DNA from 3 places in the Paenibacillus sp. FSL H7-0690 genome. Region 2 is predicted to be linked to each of the others. Evidence: riboswitches for the same ligand, from Rfam matches in the RefSeq annotation. Region 2 holds a riboswitch; each other region holds the start of a gene.
The links. A riboswitch is a leader RNA that binds a small molecule or an ion and turns the genes downstream of it on or off. The one in region 2 is predicted to bind cyclic di-GMP.

Region 1: another riboswitch for cyclic di-GMP. It lies ahead of MHI32_RS02780 (choice-of-anchor A family protein); the one in region 2 lies ahead of MHI32_RS21000 (thiamine pyrophosphate-binding protein).
Region 3: another riboswitch for cyclic di-GMP. It lies ahead of MHI32_RS29715 (NPCBM/NEW2 domain-containing protein); the one in region 2 lies ahead of MHI32_RS21000 (thiamine pyrophosphate-binding protein).

The regions. Positions count from the first base shown of each region.
Region 1 covers NZ_CP150281.1:601,661-607,591, reverse strand. Annotated here, with positions in the region: gene MHI32_RS02785 (alpha/beta hydrolase) at 149-1,081, opposite strand; gene MHI32_RS02780 (choice-of-anchor A family protein) at 1,231-3,348, opposite strand; cyclic di-GMP riboswitch class I at 3,457-3,547, opposite strand; gene MHI32_RS02775 (hypothetical protein) at 4,043-4,435, shown strand; gene MHI32_RS02770 (ASCH domain-containing protein) at 4,635-5,048, opposite strand; gene MHI32_RS02765 (DUF3221 domain-containing protein) at 5,404-5,748, shown strand.
Region 2 covers NZ_CP150281.1:4,743,486-4,749,416, forward strand. Annotated here, with positions in the region: gene serA (phosphoglycerate dehydrogenase) at 1-295, shown strand, start outside; gene MHI32_RS20985 (SDR family NAD(P)-dependent oxidoreductase) at 666-1,499, opposite strand; gene MHI32_RS20990 (YafY family protein) at 1,659-2,615, shown strand; gene MHI32_RS20995 (HAMP domain-containing methyl-accepting chemotaxis protein) at 2,736-3,986, shown strand; cyclic di-GMP riboswitch class I at 4,161-4,257, shown strand; gene MHI32_RS21000 (thiamine pyrophosphate-binding protein) at 4,413-5,931, shown strand, end outside.
Region 3 covers NZ_CP150281.1:6,752,514-6,758,444, forward strand. Annotated here, with positions in the region: gene MHI32_RS29715 (NPCBM/NEW2 domain-containing protein) at 1-2,419, opposite strand, end outside; cyclic di-GMP riboswitch class I at 2,678-2,764, opposite strand; gene MHI32_RS29720 (hypothetical protein) at 2,922-3,494, opposite strand; gene MHI32_RS29725 (EAL domain-containing protein) at 3,605-4,642, opposite strand; gene MHI32_RS29730 (helix-turn-helix domain-containing protein) at 4,639-5,034, opposite strand; gene MHI32_RS29735 (sensor domain-containing diguanylate cyclase) at 5,286-5,931, opposite strand, start outside.

The DNA of each region.
Region 1 (5,931 bases), 2.8 Mb from region 2:
CACCCGTTACTCACGAACGGCGGGGGATGAATATAACGAGAAAGCATGACGGTACGATCCTTATTCAAGGACTACGTCATGTGTGGAAAAATATAGGCGCCCGATAACCGCTACCTAGCGGATATCGGGCGCTGTCTACGTTCAGGACTTATTTTACATATCGACTTACAAAAGCTGTTACTACATCTATATACCCCTCCTTATCCGTATCATAAGACAATCCATGCCCCGCTTGCGGTACTATGAGCCTCTCTTTTGGACTCTGGCATGCCTCATACAATTCATTCATCATAGCAAAAGGTACAAAGTTATCCGCATCCCCATGAATAAAAAGAATCGGAGCCTTCGCTTTCCGCACTTGTTTTAATGCAGAGGCTTCACCAAAGCCATACCCCGCCTTCAAGCGGGTGATTAGACTTGCACTTTGAACGAAAGGGAAACTTGGCAAGCGATACATTCGTCGTAGTTGGTAAGATAATTGTGCTTTTACTGAGGTATAAGCGCAGTCCGCAACAATAGCTTTTACCTGCGGCGGAAGATCTTCCCCTGAGGTCATTAGCACTGTAGCACCACCCATAGAGACACCGTGAAGCACAATTTGAGCACTAGGCCCAGTCTTTTTAATCATGTATTCAATCCATTGCAAATAATCTTTTCGTTCCGGCCAACCAAAACCAATGTAATCCCCTGCGCTATCTCCATGCCCTCTTGCATCGGGAATTAGGATGTTAAAGCCTAAGTTCTCGTAGTAGATTTTGGCGTACGCCCCCATATCCTTTGCTTTACCTGAATAACCGTGGGCTAGAATGGCTGTGCGTCCCGCAGCACGATTAGATTGGAGTAAGTAACCTCTTAATTTAAGTCCATCTGCAGATACGATCTCAATATTCTCGAAGCTCTGGCGAGAGACCCAATCCTTCCCCTCCCCCCAAGAAGCTCCGGCAACCGGAGGATCAGCCTTCAGATTAGGATTATTACTTAGAAATACCTTTGGCGCTCGTTTAATAGCAATACCATAGAAGAAAAATCCCACATAGATTAGAATCCCTATGATGATTACAGCGCTAATAATGAACCATATCAATTCGCCTTCGCCATCCCCTCTTCATTTCTTTTCCAACAAGAGTATACCATCTACTTAGAATGCACCAAACTATCGCAATCATGACATACAAATAGAGCCGCCATCGGAACACTCCCGAAAGCGACTCTATGTTGATCTACCCTTTATTATTTATTCTTTTTGGAGAACTTGGTTCTCATTAATAATCCGATAAGTGCAAAACCTAAACCTGCTACGTAGTAAGGTGCAGGACTTGATTCACCCGTTTTTGGCAATTCCTTCACAGGTGGCTTTCCTAATGGGATCGTATCGTCCACTACGATGATTTCATCAGGTGTTGGTGTTGGCGTTGGTGTCACTGCCGGTACCGGACCTAATGGGATCTCATCATCATCAACAAGTACTTCTGTGCTATTCGACGGTGTTGGTACTGGCGCTGGTGTCGGCGAAGCTACAGGTCCAAGCGGCACGGGATCTTCTGCAAGAACTATAGTGCCAATTACGGATGATGGCGTTGGTGTCGGGAACACCGAAGTCTCTGGTGTCGACGTTGGTGTTGCTTCAGGCGTTACCGTCGGTGTTGGTGTTGCCTCAGGCGTTACCGTCGGTGTCGGTGTTGCCTCAGGCGTTACCGTCGGCGTTGGTGTTGGTGTCACTGTCGGCGTTGGTGTTGGTGTCGGCGTCACTGTCGGCGTCGGTGTTGGTGTTGGTGTCGGCGTTGGTGTTGGCGTTGGTGTCGGCGTCGGCGTCGGCGTTGGCGTTGGTGTCACTGTCGGCGTTGGTGTTGGTGTCGGTGTTGGTGTCACTGTCGGCGTCGGCGTTGGTGTCACTGTCGGCGTCGGCGTCGGCGTCGGTGTCGGCGTTGGTGTCACTGTCGGCGTCGGTGTTGGTGTCACTGTCGGTGTTGGCGTTGGTGTCGGTGTCGGTGTTGGTGTCGACGTTGGTGTCGGTGTCGGCGTCGGTGTTGGCGTTGGTGTTGGCGTCGGCGTTGGTGTCACTGTCGGCGTCGGTGTTGGTGTCGGTGTTGGTGTCGGCGTCGACGTTGGTGTCGGTGTCGGCGTCGGCGTTGGTGTTGGTGTCGGTGTCGGCGTTGGCGTCGGTGTTGGTGTCACTGTCGGCGTTGGTGTCGGTATTGGTGTCGGCGTCGGCGTTGGTGTTGGTGTTGGTATTGGTGTCACTGTCGGCGTTGGTGTCGGTGTTGGCGTCACTGTCGGCGTTGGTGTCGGCGTCACTGTCGGCGTCGGCGTTGGTGTTGGTGTCACTGTCGGTGTCGGCGTTGGTGTCACTGTCGGCGTTGGTGTCACTGTCGGCGTTGGCGTTGGTGTCACTGTTGGTGTCGGCGTCACTGTCGGCGTTGGCGTTGGTGTCACTGTTGGTGTCGGCGTCACTGTCGGCGTTGGCGTTGGCGTTGGTGTTGGTCCAGGTTCATCACCATCGTATGGATAGTGGTGAAATTCACCACCACCAGTACCTTTGAGTGAAGCCGCCACTAAAGTACCGTTAATCTGACCATTAATAAAATCAACATGAGCATAGGGGGCAAGTATGCTTCCCATTACACCTATGCCTGCCATATCAAGATACGCAGCTTGGCTAAAGTTAAGCAAAATTTTCTTGCTGTTCAACACGTTATTAGGTAGAAATCCGAAGTTTTTCATTTTTACGTTAGAACCATCAATATTAATAATTGCAGTAGATCCTGAAGGAACATTTATTGTAATTCCGTAGGTATTAGAGACGTTATCTCCTGAAACATTAAAAACATTGACCGCAGGATCTGTACCTGTCAGGGTAAGGCTGCCATATTGGTACACTGTTGTTCCATTCGCCGGCAATGCTGCAAGTTCTGCTGATTTGTCCTTCAAAGACTGACCTACGGCTGAAAAGTCAATCGTACTCCCCTGTCTTTTTGTACCACCCTTGAGGAGCGTTACATTCCCTGAAAAATCTCCCCCGTGCACGATATTCCCATAAACAGTACCTCCGTTGAAAGTAAGATGCCCTCCAACAACAAGTGTGTCAGTCAGGGAAACCTCTGCAGCGGTCAACCTATCTCCAACACTATAGTTGGTTAAGTTAACGTTACCTCCAGCAGCAAACCTTCCTTCCGTATCCGAAACTGTTGTTATATCCCCTAGAATAAACACGTTGTAGACCGCTGCAATTCCCAATGTAGAAGAACTACTAGCTCCAGCAACTCCAGCTCCTAATGAGGAAAGCCCACTACCTACCGTCAAAATCCCAGCTAATACAAGCGAGAGTAACGGTTTTATTCTTCTTTTCAAATGGCACACCTCCTAAAACTATGATTTATATTAATCAGAATAATTACCAGAAACTCTAAAGGACCTAACAACAAAAAAGACCGCCAAAAAGAAGTGAAATTCCCTTCTCATGGCAGTCGGACGGTCATTGTGCCTTTAAGACACTTTAGACTCCTGGACTTTGCGTCCCGCCCTTTCAGACGGTTTGCTATTATCATGACTATATATATGTATTACACTGCAAGTCCAGAACTGGTAGCTGAAGCATTCTATCCAATAACAGTCTATGACTTTTAATACTTTTGAATTAATAACAGTTTAGCTCCCGACACCCACAATTGTCAATCAATTCCTTTCGATAATTCCCCGCATTAGTACCACACAAAAAAAGCGCCTAAAGGCGCTTCGCATAAGGTTTTTCATTAAATTTTAAAGTAACTGTATATAGCCCAATATGGATATCCATAAGGGAACACTCAAAATTAAACCAAAAAACAATCCACGCTGGAGGCTGCCCTCTTTTTCCATCATAATTCTCCTTTATTTGCGTTCGATACATTAATTTTTATTATTACAATTTTTAATATAATTTATTCTTCGTTATTAAGTTGTGAATTTAATCACATTGGATAAGCTGTTTAGAAATACCATTGATTATTTTTGGAATATCGGGGTAGAATACGAATATACGTTCCTATTAGAGGTGATGAGATTCATGCATAGAGCAGAAAGCAGGGACAACATGCTGGTGAAATCTTATTTATTGCTTCCGATGATTTTATCAGCTTTCGAACGGGACTCCGCCATTTTATCTACACACTTACGAACACCCGCCCCTTATCTGGAGGTGCTTGGAACAGCTGCTGCAGTAGCTACAACAGATCTAAGGGATGTTCGTGCAGAAATGAGAAGACGGGGAATCAAGGTGTATGAGCAAAACAGACTTAATACTGGAATTGAAGCCAAGTATATATGTCGTGGCTATCATGAACGAATGCTGCTGTTGAATGACATTGTTGCGGCTCAGGCTGCCATCCATATGCGCAGATACCTAGGGCTGGATATTTCATCTTTTAAGAGTTACGAAGAACAGTACCAGATTAAGTAAAGCTGTATAGAAGCCGCTGCGCTCTCTCCCCCCAATCAATTAGTGAACAAAAAAATAGGCCTTACCATGGGAGTTGGCAAGACCTGAGAGAGATATACCACAAAACACTGGGGGGTGTTTGGTGTCTCTAATATATACCTCGAACCTGAAAAATAGCTGATAGGCACATAAAAATTACATTAAAAATATTGTTCGCCGTTCAGAAGTGATTAGAGTGCTCCCACAAGCTTAGCCGACCTTTAGCTGGAATTGGATGGCTTAATGGATGAACCCGTTCAAGCTTCCAGGCAAACCGTCCTTCACTATAGTCGCCAAAATCATATTCATTCCCATTGATCCATTCCCTTAAATCCACCTCTGGAGTAACCACATAACATCCCGCGAGCTGACCTGTAGCAATAATAGCTCCTGTCGGCAAATTATTCGCTGTATAGCCATGTTTCGCCAATACTGATTTGTACGGTTCCTGTTCACAAATCTTTTTGTCAATCCTCACTCCGGCATGGATGCCTAACTCGCCGCGGTAGGCTGTTCTCCATGAACGAGTTTCAAACTCTTTTTCACCAAGAGCAATTAAGGTCGCCCAAGGCTGCCGTATTGTTATACACCGCATGATATTTATCCCCTTCGTTTATGTTGGACGTTTGTCACGGATGCACGGATCTCGATCTCGCGTTGTGTAATCTTGCTCACCTTGACCTGATAAATTAAATAATCCCAACCGTTTGGTCGATACTCATTTCCATCATTGATCGCCTCTAAAATAAGAACATTTATTTTTATTATATACAAACAAAAGTTCTTATGAAAATATCAATACTACAGACATTCACCTGTAACTCCCCAGAATCAATAAAGGTCGTCATAATGGAAAGGCTGCTGTATATTCTTATATTGGTAATGTACTAACTGCTATGCCTGTGCAACCGATTTTAAACTAATGTCGTAACCACTGGAGGGGAAGGTCCATGATTCAAAAACCACGTACTACTATTAAATGGACTCTTATTTTTGTTTTTTTGTTATTAGTCACCGCCTGTAGTAAGAATGATGAAGTTTTGAAAGGAATTGTACACACAATAGATGTAGAAAATAAAAGAATTTTAGTAATTTCTGAATTAAAAGAAGAAGACTTGAACAAGGAATACAAGGAAATTCTCGAATCTAATGAGTACTCTCAAGCCATTTGGGTAAATAAAGTTGCACCTTCTAAATATAAAAAAGGCGATGAGATTAAAGTGTTTTTTGAAGTAAGTGATGATTCATTCCCTGCACAAGTTACCGCCAAAAAGATCACCAAAATCAAGAATTGAGCAAAAAGAATAGAATCTACTATAAAGAAGCGGCGTCTCCAAAAGGGATGGCGCTTCTTTGTGTAGATTTAAGGAGAAATCAGAGTATATAATATGGAACATTATATACTCTCAACATCTCTGTTACGGGAATTCCTGAAGCAGAAATACCCTTCCGAACATATACTATGAATAATCTCTTCC
Region 2 (5,931 bases):
GCTGCAAGGTTATGGAGAAAGAATTGTTCAAGTGAACAAGTTCCCGGTTGATATCGCTCCTGAAGGACATCAAATTGTAGTATCCCATAACGACAAACCAGGGATTATCGGACTTGTGGGCACATTGCTGGGCGAAAATGATGTCAACATCGCCTCCATGCAAGTGGGACGTAAAATCGTTGGTGGCGAAGCAATCATGCTGCTGACCGTTGATAAAGCTGTACCTACTCATGTGCTTGTGAAGCTTGCTGGCCTGCCAGAAATCAACACTGCCGAAGAAATCATTCTTCTGTAAGCAATACGATAGAAATCAAACAACAGAGCAGCGATCCTCCCCTTATAGGAGTTTCGCTGCTTTTGTTGTTGATCGTCGACCCGTTTCGGCTTCATTTACAATATCGAATCGAGTTCCCTAGTGGGGGCTTACGGACACCCTTGAGGTTACGGACCCAGATGACCCTATATGCAATAATTTCGCCTTTGAAGCAGGGTTTCTCCAGTGCCACTATTCCTCAAAAAGAGAGCTAAATCAGGTGTTTTGCCTATCAATAGCGTCTATGGGGACCGATAGCGTTCTTAATATACGAAAATGCTGCATTTAAGATCAGCTGTGTCCTACACTGCTTCGTACGCACAAATGGGATCAAACAGATCAAGTTTGCTGTTTAGACTAAGAATGCGGGAACAGTCCGACCATCGATGTCTGTAAATCCATACTTTTCAGCCAGCGTAGCAACCTGCTGCGGTTGTCCGGTCATAGACATGACCTTAGGATCGGCTGCTAGAGCAGCGGCTGCTCTACCGATATAGGTTGTGGATTCAGTCATCTGCAATGCTTCAACCTCATGCCAATGCTCCTCATCCGTGTTCATGCTCTCCAACACCGCCTCTGTCCTCATCCAGCCCGGAGTAAGCGGAATAACTGCAATGTTGTCCTCTTTAAGCTCATTCGATAACCCGTAGGCCATGCGGACTAGGGAGTTTTTAGAAAGATCATAATAGAAGTTTCCAAGATATTTGTAATGATCCCAAAAGGTTGTGTGGATGATTAGACCGCCAGCTTTTGCCTCACGCATTAATGGAATTGCATAATAATTTGTTATCAACTGTGCCCTCACACCCGCATTAAACATATTATCCCAATGCGCTGTAGGAAGCTCCCAGAAAGACTTCTGCTCAATAGGTAAATCGTTGCCGCCCCATACATTGTTGACTAAAATATCAAGCCGCCCTTGCTCTGAAGCAATCTGGCGAATGACCGCCTCTGTCTCCTGATCTTTTGTATGATCACATCGTATGGCGCTGCCGGACCCTCCCTCCGCTTTTATTTCCCTAAGTACGTTATCAATGCTCCGCTTGCTATGCTCTGTGCCAGAAGCCTCTGTCGTTCTGCCCGTAATATAAACGAATGCACCTTTCCTTGCCAGCTCCAATGCAATTCCTCTACCAGCACCTCTGCTGCCTCCGGTAACCAATGCTACTTTTCCTTTTAAAGTCATGTCCTCAATCCTTTCTACACTTGTTTTTCTCAAAATGTTCTGTATTTAATCCTTACCTTATATAAGTATAATTCTTTAATATGACATCAACTGACATATATAATATAATAATTAATTAAGAACTAACTAACATTTATTAGGAGGAGGAATGTTCCCTTAATGAGAGCCGATCGTTTGTTATCCATCTTACTTTTGCTGCAAAATCGTGGAAAGATGACGTCCCGTGAGCTAGCCCAGACCTTAGAAGTGTCTGAACGAACTGTGTTTAGAGATATGGAAGCCTTATGTACAGCAGGAATACCGATTCTTGCCGAACGGGGACGCGAAGGGGGTTGGATGCTCACAGAAGGATACCGAACCTCGTTAACGGGTATGAAGCCCTCAGAAATTGCTACTCTGCTGCTGTCCGCAGACTCCTCGATTTTAAAAGATCTGGGTATACAAAACGACTTCTCTTCTGCCGTGCTTAAGCTGGAGGCTGCTTCCCCATCCAGACCGAATAATCCAGCCAGTTACCTGAGCCAGCGCATTCATATAGATGGTGCCAGCTGGCACCCTTCCGACGAGACATATCCGTTCCTATCTGTCCTGCAGGAAGCTGTTTGGGAAGACCGTAAAGTGAAGATCACTTACCCACGGAATGACGAGATGAAGGAGCGTTTCATTGAACCTCTCGGGTTAGTCGCAAAACGTGGTGTTTGGTATGTAGTGGCACGAACCGAGGGTGAAATGCGGACTTTTCGCGTGTCAAGATTAATACAAGCTGAAGCAACTAATGAATCATTTGTCAGACCTGAGGCTTTTGATTTAAAAAGCTACTGGGAACAATCGACTTTAGCTTTTAAAGCAGCACTGCCAAAATATGTAGTGAAATTAAAGGTGAATGAGTCTATTCTTAAAGAATTACAACGTGAAAGATATGTAACTATAACTTTAGTAGAACCCTCTGCTAATACTGGGTGGATGAACGTGGAGGCCGAGTTTAATACTATAGAATCTGCCTGTCGTATCGTACTCTCTTTCTCTCCTTCAGTTATTGTTTTAGCTCCTACCGAACTAGTAGGGATGGTAAAGTCTGCTATTAAAACAATTTCCACAATATATGAGGAATTTTGACATGAATTCTAAATATCTACTACTTAAAGAAGATTTATGACACTTCTCTATAGACCAATGACCTATAAATCCCCTATAATAACACCATACATAAAATTTAATAAGGGGGACATTTTACCAATGAGCTGGATGCACAAACTTCCGTTAAAACAAAGAATTGTTGCCGGATGTTACCTCGTTGCCGCACTGTTTGCTATTCCTGTCTTAGTTACGTTAATGATTCTAGGTCAATTTCTCGTAGGAATTATACTAGTAGTTGTTCTTGCAGGTCTGACTTTACCTGTTGCTCGCTTTGTGGAGAGAACGCTTACATCATCTTTTGATGATATTGCTAATGTATCTCACAGTATTTCGAAGGGGGATTTCACTAGCAGAGCGGACGAAAATGGTTCAATGGGTGACGTAAGCCGCTCCTTTAACACAATGATTGATAAGCTCAAGAAGATTCTGACCGATGCATCGCAGATCACCCGTCAAGTAATGGATGCAAGCCGCGGAATCGAAGATAAGAACCAGAACCTGAAAATTGTCATGGCACAAGTAGCCTCTTCTTCTACTGAGCTCGCTCTTGGTGCAAATGAAATATCTACGGATATCGCTGATATGACAGAATCCATTAAAGACATTGAGACCAAAGTATCCAATTATACGAACTCCACCAAAGAAATGAACAGACGTTCAATACATACCTTAGAACTTGTTGAGCAAGGGCGCCAATCCGTAGATACACAGGCTGAAGGCATGCGTAAAAACATAGAGGCTACACAAAAAGTGGCTGACACTATTGAAGCTCTCTCACAAAATGCCCGCGGGATTACGATGATCACCAAGACCATCACAGAGATCGCTGAGCAGACCAACCTGCTGTCACTGAATGCCTCCATCGAAGCTGCTCGTGCCGGTGAGCATGGTCGGGGTTTTGCCGTTGTAGCTCAAGAGGTTCGCAAGCTTGCTGAGGAATCTACGGCATCCACAAAAGAAGTATTCGGCTTGGTCCGCAGCATTGAGTCAGATATTAAACAAGCCATCGATAATATCGCCATCAATGAAGAGGTTGTGCAGGTTCAGAATGAAATGATCACTCAATCTGCCCATATTTTCGCACAAATTGTACAAAGCGTGCAGTACATTACCGAGCAAATCTCTTCATTCTCTGCGGAGAGTGATCTTATGCTAGAAAGTGCCTTGAAAATTTCTAGTGCAATTGAGAATATCTCAGCAATCACCGAAGAAACCGCTGCTGGCACAGAAGAGGTATCGGCGGCTATGAATGAACAGATTAATGCCCTGCAGTCTGTTGCAGAAGAAACGGAAAAAATGACCCAGGCCGTATTTAATCTGCAAAAAACCATTCATATCTTTAAATTCTAGTTCAAAACTATCAACTGCCACCTAAGCTGAGTCTTAGGTGGCAGTTTTTTTCGCGAGGCAAAACTTCATCTCTTGGACAAGACTTTCGTCAAATTTCGAGTTTTTTTAGCGGATTATGTTGACAAAAATTAATGAGGAATATATTGTAAAGGAAAATTATTCTTATCAACTATAAATTAATATTGGCAAAATCCTCGAAAGAGGATGACGCAAAACCATGGATCTACAGCCTCATTTTTTCGTTTGAGGCCATGATTGCCAGGTTGCAGAGGAACCAGGACGGCTGAACTATTGTTCAGTCTTAGCGGCGCCTTATGCCACCAACCTGTGCTTACTATAGAGCACAGGTTTTTACTTTTTGAGTATATTGATCTATCGTATCTATTCGGTAGATTAATAACTAATATATATCAAAAAACTTGTGAGGTGTTTCTTTTGAAGACAGTCGCAGATTACATGGCGGAAGCACTACGTAACCTTGGAGTCACCCATTCTTTTGGGATCATTGGCAAATCCATTTGTCCAATAGTTCTAAAGATGGTGGATTACGGTATTGAATTTATTCCCGGCAGACATGAAGCAAGCTCCGGATTCGAAGCAGCAGGGTATGCGCTGAAAACGGGTAACCTAGGCGTAGCATTTGGTACTTCGGGTCCTGGGGGAACTAACCTGCTTACAGCAGCAGCACATGCGAAAGCTAACAACCTACCTGTCCTATTTATTACCGGCCACCAATCCATTACAGAGCTTGGAATTCCTCAATGTCAGGACTCCACCTCTTTTCTGGCTGATTTAGCTGATATGTTCAGACCTGCCACCTTGTTCAGTAAATTGGTTGAACGTGGGGATCACTTTGGTACTATTTTTAATCATGCGATTTCTGTGGCCCTGACCAAACGGGGTCCTGTTCATCTTTGTATTCCTTTTGATGTACAAACTGAAGTATTGGAAGAATGCAATATAGTAATCCCAGAAAGAGAATCTCTAATTAGTCAAGCTAATATCGATAGAGTCATCGATGCTATTCAAGCTGCTAAGAATCCTTTGATTATTGCGGGTAAAGGAATTAACCGCTCCGGAGCACATAAAGAGCTTGTTCAACTCGCAGAAACTTTTAATATTCCTGTAGTAACATCTCCAGGTGGAAAAGGGGCTATAGTCTGGGATCACCCACTCTATCATGGTCCTATTGGCGTTGGCGGTTCGACCCACGGGGACGATTTATTGAATAAAAGCGATTTATTTATAGTGCTTGGATCACGTTTAAGTGATATGACCATCTGTAATCTTAAACGGGAGAATCATCCAGCAACTTTAATTCAATTTGATATTGATCCAACCTTTGTCGGAAAAATACTATTGTCCAAAACGATACCGGTCACTGGGGACCTGCGCGATAATTTGGTGCACTGCCTAAATCATATTGACCCAAACACAATCACCAAACGTGAGGCTTTGGCCGATGCGGATTATTCAGAAGAGCTTCCAACCCTCAAGAATCTTTCCCTTGCTTCGGTAATGAGCACTTTAAGTGATTTGATCCCTTATAATAATTCAATTTTCGTTGATGATGGAAGTCATGGATTCCACGCTGCAAAATGGTACAAGGTTAAGAAACCGGGCAGCTTTGTTTTTGATGCGTATTTTGCTTGCATGGGTAATTCGATCGGCATGGCTATTGGTGCAAAAGTTGCTGCTCCTGAAGAAACTATCCTCTGCATTACAGGTGATGGTTGTTTCATGATGCTCGGCGCTGAGATTAACACCGCTGTCTGCAAAGATATCCCTGTCATCTTTATCGTGGTCAATAATAAGCAACTAGATATGGCTCTTAAGGGTATGGAGAAAACCACAGGTCGTATCGATGGAACTCTATATGAAGTACCAATGGACGCCGTAAAATTCGCTGAATCTCTAGGTGCTAAAGGCTACAAATGTGAGAATG
Region 3 (5,931 bases), 2.0 Mb from region 2:
GTATACGATTATCTATCGAATTCGCTGCGACAGACATAAACATAGACACCATATTATTAGTTACTTCGCCATATTCCCGTTCACCCATAGCCAAGCGATGCCCAATTTCGTGATTCAGTCCCCAGCCCGGATAGGCTTTATTAAAATCACCTAACATGGTTCCTACTGTTCCAAGTTGGATCCCTGTATGATCTCCCGCTGCATACATCGCACCATAAGGCTGCATCAAGCGAATATTCTCACGAATTAGCTTGGCATCATGAATCTCGCTACTGCCATCCAAGCCATAGAAGGCAAAAATGCTCTTCATCCAGGTGTCATACCCAGTTACGGTGTCCAGCGGGTTATTTCCTTGCGTAATATATTTGTTGTACGCCTCCGTCGCCGTTCCTGTGAAAATAACATGATCGCTGGCCATTTCTACCACATCTATGAGTTTACGATCTTGAACATTTGGATGAGCCGCTTTATCTTCGTCCAGTCTTTGTTTGTATGTGATTAAGAAGGTTTTGAATTGTTCTGGATCCGTGGTCTTGGTCATAAAAGGAATCTTTTCTAAACCTTCGAAGCGGATCAATGGCGCTTTCCCTTGTTCCTCAGCTGTATATGGATTGACGATATACACTGTACCGCCCTTAGTCACTTCATGTGCATAATAACTATTCGTAGCAAATTCAGGAACGGTTATAATGTTCTTACCTGGACGCAATTGCACACCTCTAGCCCAAACATTCCAAGCGGCCTCTTGTTGAGAAAAGACTAAAGAAGGTAGCTTATCGTTAGAAGCTGCGTCCACATAAACGTTGATCGTATCTCCAGGCATTGCAACGAGACCTGTAGGCTGGTTGTTCGTACCAAAACCAATTCTCAGGTTTTCCTGCGCATGCTTTTTCATATCTCCACGTTGTTCCGCCTCAATGATGGTGCCTTCGGTTTGAACTTCACCATTCACTAGCTTCTTAGCTAAATCCAAAGAATCTTTCAGGATTGGATAGAGCGGATGTACTTTTGCCGCTTCTTCTAATTCGTTGATTGCTTCGACGCTATTATAAGCAGGCACAACCGCACTCATCGTTCCATCTGTGAAAATGCCATTTACTGCTTCGCTTACTTTATCTTCTGTATAAAATCTAAATTCAGCCGCAAAAGGTCTGTTGATATTAGCTTTTGTGAACTTAAATTTTAATCTTTTAAACTTCGTCGGTTCGAATTTAAATTCCAGAAAGTCATTGGTACTAATCGCGGTTCCGCTAGATACAAGTTGGAAGGTCTCTCCTTTACTCGTCTCTGATGCATAGATTTCAAAAGCCTCTGGGAATCCTTTGCGGTTATCTCTAGCTAAAAAAGCTACTCTGTCCAGCACCTCCGCTTGCGCTAGTTCAAACACAACTTCATTCGTGAAGCTTGCATCATTGTTTTTGTTCGTTTCCCAATGCGTAGTGGGCTGGTCATCCAGCATATATTCAGGCTTCGTACCTGAGTAGCTTCCACCGTTCACCGTTACTTTTGATACGTTTGCATTCGGCATTCTATAAGCTTGGCTATAGGCATTTTCATAGGCTGTTCCATACCCTTTTAGCTTCGAAACCTTGGCTACCGTTGCCTCTACCTGATGGTTCTCCAAAAGGATCTTTGCATTCTCTATCTCTTCTTTAAACTGCGCATACAGTGGATGTGCCTGCACTTCATTCTCTAAAGCTGTTAATTTCTCTGTCGTATTAAAGGCAGCACTAACTTGGCTCAAGGTATCATCTGTAAATAATTTTTTCATTTTAGCAGAGACACTATCCTCTTTATAAAAAGAAAACTCAGCCGCACTCGCCCAATCTTGGTTCGCTTTTTTGAAGACAAATTTAAGTCTCTTAAAAGTCGTAGGTGCGAACTGAATCTCCACTACATCACCGGTTGAGCCTGTATATTCTCCAGAAGACACGAGCGTAAAATCACCCGCATCGGTAGTGGAGCCGTAGATATCAAATTCTTGAGCAAAACCTTTACCTTTCGCACCGGATTGCCTAGCCGCGTATACCATTCTATTTAATTCAGTGGACTCATTGAAAACAAATACAATCTCATTCGTAAACGTTGAACTATTCGGTTTGCCAGTCTCCCAATGCGTGCTCATATCCCCATCCATAGCCTTAGCTATAGGCGAGCCTGAGTAGTTGCCACCGTTATTTGTGATGGATTTAATATTTGCTGGATTCATTCTAAAAACCTCATTATAGGCATTTAGAGCATCCTTGCCGTACAGCTCAAACGGAATAACCGAGGCGTTGCTTAATAAGTTAACCTTACTTTGCGCCACTGTTTTTGTTACATTTACCTTGCTTACCTCACTTGCTAAAGCATAACCTGCCTCACTTGAAAAACTGGCCAATATGGCCGCCGATGTAGCGATCGCAATCATTTTCTTCATCTTTTCTTACCCCCAGATGTCATATGAATCTCTCCAGTGCCCAAAAATGGGCACAAAAAAAACTACCCCAAAAGAGTAGCTTGATTGCGTATAAAGTCGCCTAAAAATTAAGACTTAATTTTTATTAAACCTTAACAAGCATAAACGCCTTCGGCGTCCTTATAAGGACGGTAAGCGTTTAAGCGAGAAATATAAGATATTAAGTATAGGTGTATAACTTATACTTTCTTATATTTTAACAAAAAGCGTTACACACTCTTTGGCAGCTGGCTGACAATAGTTATGATAACCTTAGTCCCTTTAGCTTTGCGTCCCTACATTTCCATAGGTTTGCCTATGAAGTTTCGAATACATTCAAAGAGTAACATAAGCCTAGATCGGATCGCATGATTAATTGGTATGAAATGAATATAGGTAATTGCAATTAGTTTTTCTTATGTGATAGATATTATTTATCGACCATCCCGGAAGAGAAGGGCATCCTTTAGGACTGTAGGTCTACTTAACTCCCCGATCCAAACAAACGCCGGAACCAATTCCACACATCGCCCGTGATGGGAATTAATCCGAAACCATGTTCGCCAACTGCGATTACACCATATGCCCATTGTCCGATAGCTATGGCACCCCCAGCGATCCTGCCTATCGCTATCGCACCAAACGCCGTATCCCCTATGGCGATGGCCCCCAACGCTTTTTCCGCGATTGCGATCGCTCCTACAGCCACGCCTGCAATCGCAATCGCTCCCACTGCGAAGCCAAGCCAGCTAAGTGCTATTGCTCCGATCGCTAACCACATTCCCAGTGATATTGCTCCTAAGGATAATACGCCCACGCTTATCGCACCTATGGAAATCAAGCCAACAGCTACATCTCCAATAGCGATTAATCCAACGGCTGTCTTCACACGGGGTTTACCTCCACGGCCATACGCTTGACCTGAGTATCGCCCTAGATTACTGCGAATACTGATGACCGGAAATGAAGGAGAAGGCCATTGATAATCAATCTCTCGTCCATCAAAGCCCCTAGAATCCGCCCAGCGCGTTACAAATTGATGCCATTTCATATCCATCCCGTCCCCCTTTTCAAATTACCTAAATTATACAACCGCGGGGGTTGGCTGTACTCAGACTCTGACCTGAAATTCATCTCATCCTCTGGACGGATATATACTCATTAGGATTACTGTTTGGGAATAGGATCAGGCTTTCCAAATAAATATCCCTGAAACAACTGATAACCACTCTGCTTAAGCCATTCAAAGTCCTCTCTAAACTCCACACCTTCTGCTAAAGGAACGGATTGGATTTCTAAAGCTTTTTCTAAAAATTGCTTTGCTATTTTCTGTTTGTTCAGATCGCTGGACACACCCTGAACATATTTCATATCCAGCTTCATGTAATGGGGTTTAAGCTCCAATAACATCTCGATCGTGCTGAAGCCCTCACCAACATCATCTAAAGCGTATTCAAATCCCCGATCCTTGTAATATGTCAAAATAGCTTTCAAATGAGCGAGATCATCCACTTTCTCCGTCTCAACAACTTCAAAGACAAAAAGAGAAGGATCGACGCCTAATTGATTGGCCAGTTCAACGGTTGATCTTAAGCAGAACTCTGGAGCGTAGATCGACGTTGGGATAAAATTAATAAACGTTTTTTTATTTAAGGGTGCAGCATATTTTACAGCCGTCATTCTACATAACCGGTCTAAAGCATATAAACGCCCACGATTCCTTGCCGCCGCAAAAATCTCATTAGGATAGATAAGAGATCCGTCTTCTTTTTTAAATCTGGATAGGAGCTCGTATGCAAAAATCTCTTCCCTTACGTTCACAATCGGTTGGAAGTAGCAAGTAACAAGACCCTTAGTGATAACCTCATCAATCCACTCCATATCAAGTACAGTGGGTAATTCGGATAGAGGTCTCCATGTTTGGTCATCTATACGGAATTCAACCTGCTCCGACTCCATATGGTCATTACAGAAATCCAGAAAATCCCGCACCCCAGCCTCCTTAATTGTAATCACATTTTCTTCCACCTTATGTATCGTATTACTTCTACTCAAGTGATGAATAACCTCAGGTAAAACCCTAAGATTAAGCTCACCATGAGCCTTGATTTCAAAATTCAGATCTCTTACTACACAATGATTACAAGCCACATTCATAACCCCTTTAATAATCGATTCTCTGAATCCCGGAACGGCTCTTCTCAATCGAAATCCGTATACTCCAGTAAATACGCCGGGTCTAACACGGTGATCTGCTGATGTTGAATCTCAATAATCTTTTGTTCTTGCAGATCTTTAAGCACAAGGGTAGCCGTCTCCCTTAACGTTCCGATCATATCACGCGCTCTCGCATCATGAAATTTCATTTCATGTAATAACCGATTCGATAAAAATAAACGGTCCATTTGCAGCAGCATCAATTGCTCCTTAATCAACGGGTAATCGGCAAACATCTGCTTAAAAGGCTCATGTTTAATCTCAAATAATACAGTATCATTCATAGCCACCGCAGACAGCACTCTTATATTGGAGGGATGGATCACTTCCAGATCGCCATAATCCCCGAATAGATAATGTAGGCATGATCCACATTCCATAGTTTTGTATGCCAACATACTGATAATAAATCATCATCCTGTTATATTCTATCGTAACGTTGTCACATAGGCTTGATGCCAATACGATTTACAAAGGAGATCCATTCATGAAATTCCGAATTCCCTTTTACAGCTTGAACGATTAGAGAAACTGGATCTCAGATGGAATCACAGCTTGAAGGGAACAGACATTTTAGAGCAATTAGAGCAAAGAGGATGTATCGTTTATAAATAACAAAAAAAGCCTCCAATTAAAGAAGCTTTTCACTCAAATCCATAATATGCGTAACGCGATTTCTCCCCTGTTCTTTAGAAACGTAAAGCGCTTGATCAGCTTTTTCCAGAAGAGTGATGTCTGTATCGGTTGCTTCAAAGGTAGCTATGCCAATGCTTACCGTAATGCTGCCAATCTCCCAAGTGGAGCTGGCTATGAATTGCCGCAAATTGTCCGCTATTGCCGTGGCATCCGATGAATCTGTATTAGGCAGCAAAAGGATAAACTCCTCACCACCATACCTAGCTACGATATCTTCTTTACGAGATTGGGACTTCAGGACACTCGCCAATTTCTCCAGGACATAATCACCCATCTGATGACCGTAGCTATCATTCACATTTTTAAAGTGATCAATATCTAGAATACATAATGAAAAAGGCGCCTGATCACGTTGATACGCTGCAATCTGTTCTTCCAGCTTTTCTTGCAGGAACCTTCTATTCTTTAATCCAGTAAGCTTGTCTGTAGTAGATAGCTCTACTAAAACGGCATTCATCTCCAGTAATTCAGCTTGCTTTTGCTCGATTTCCAGGTGGATTTGTTTGAGCTTTGCCAGCGCCTGATCTTTTTCCCAATACGCCTCTTCTATTTGCTTCTTCGCAGATCGTAACTCTAGCTCA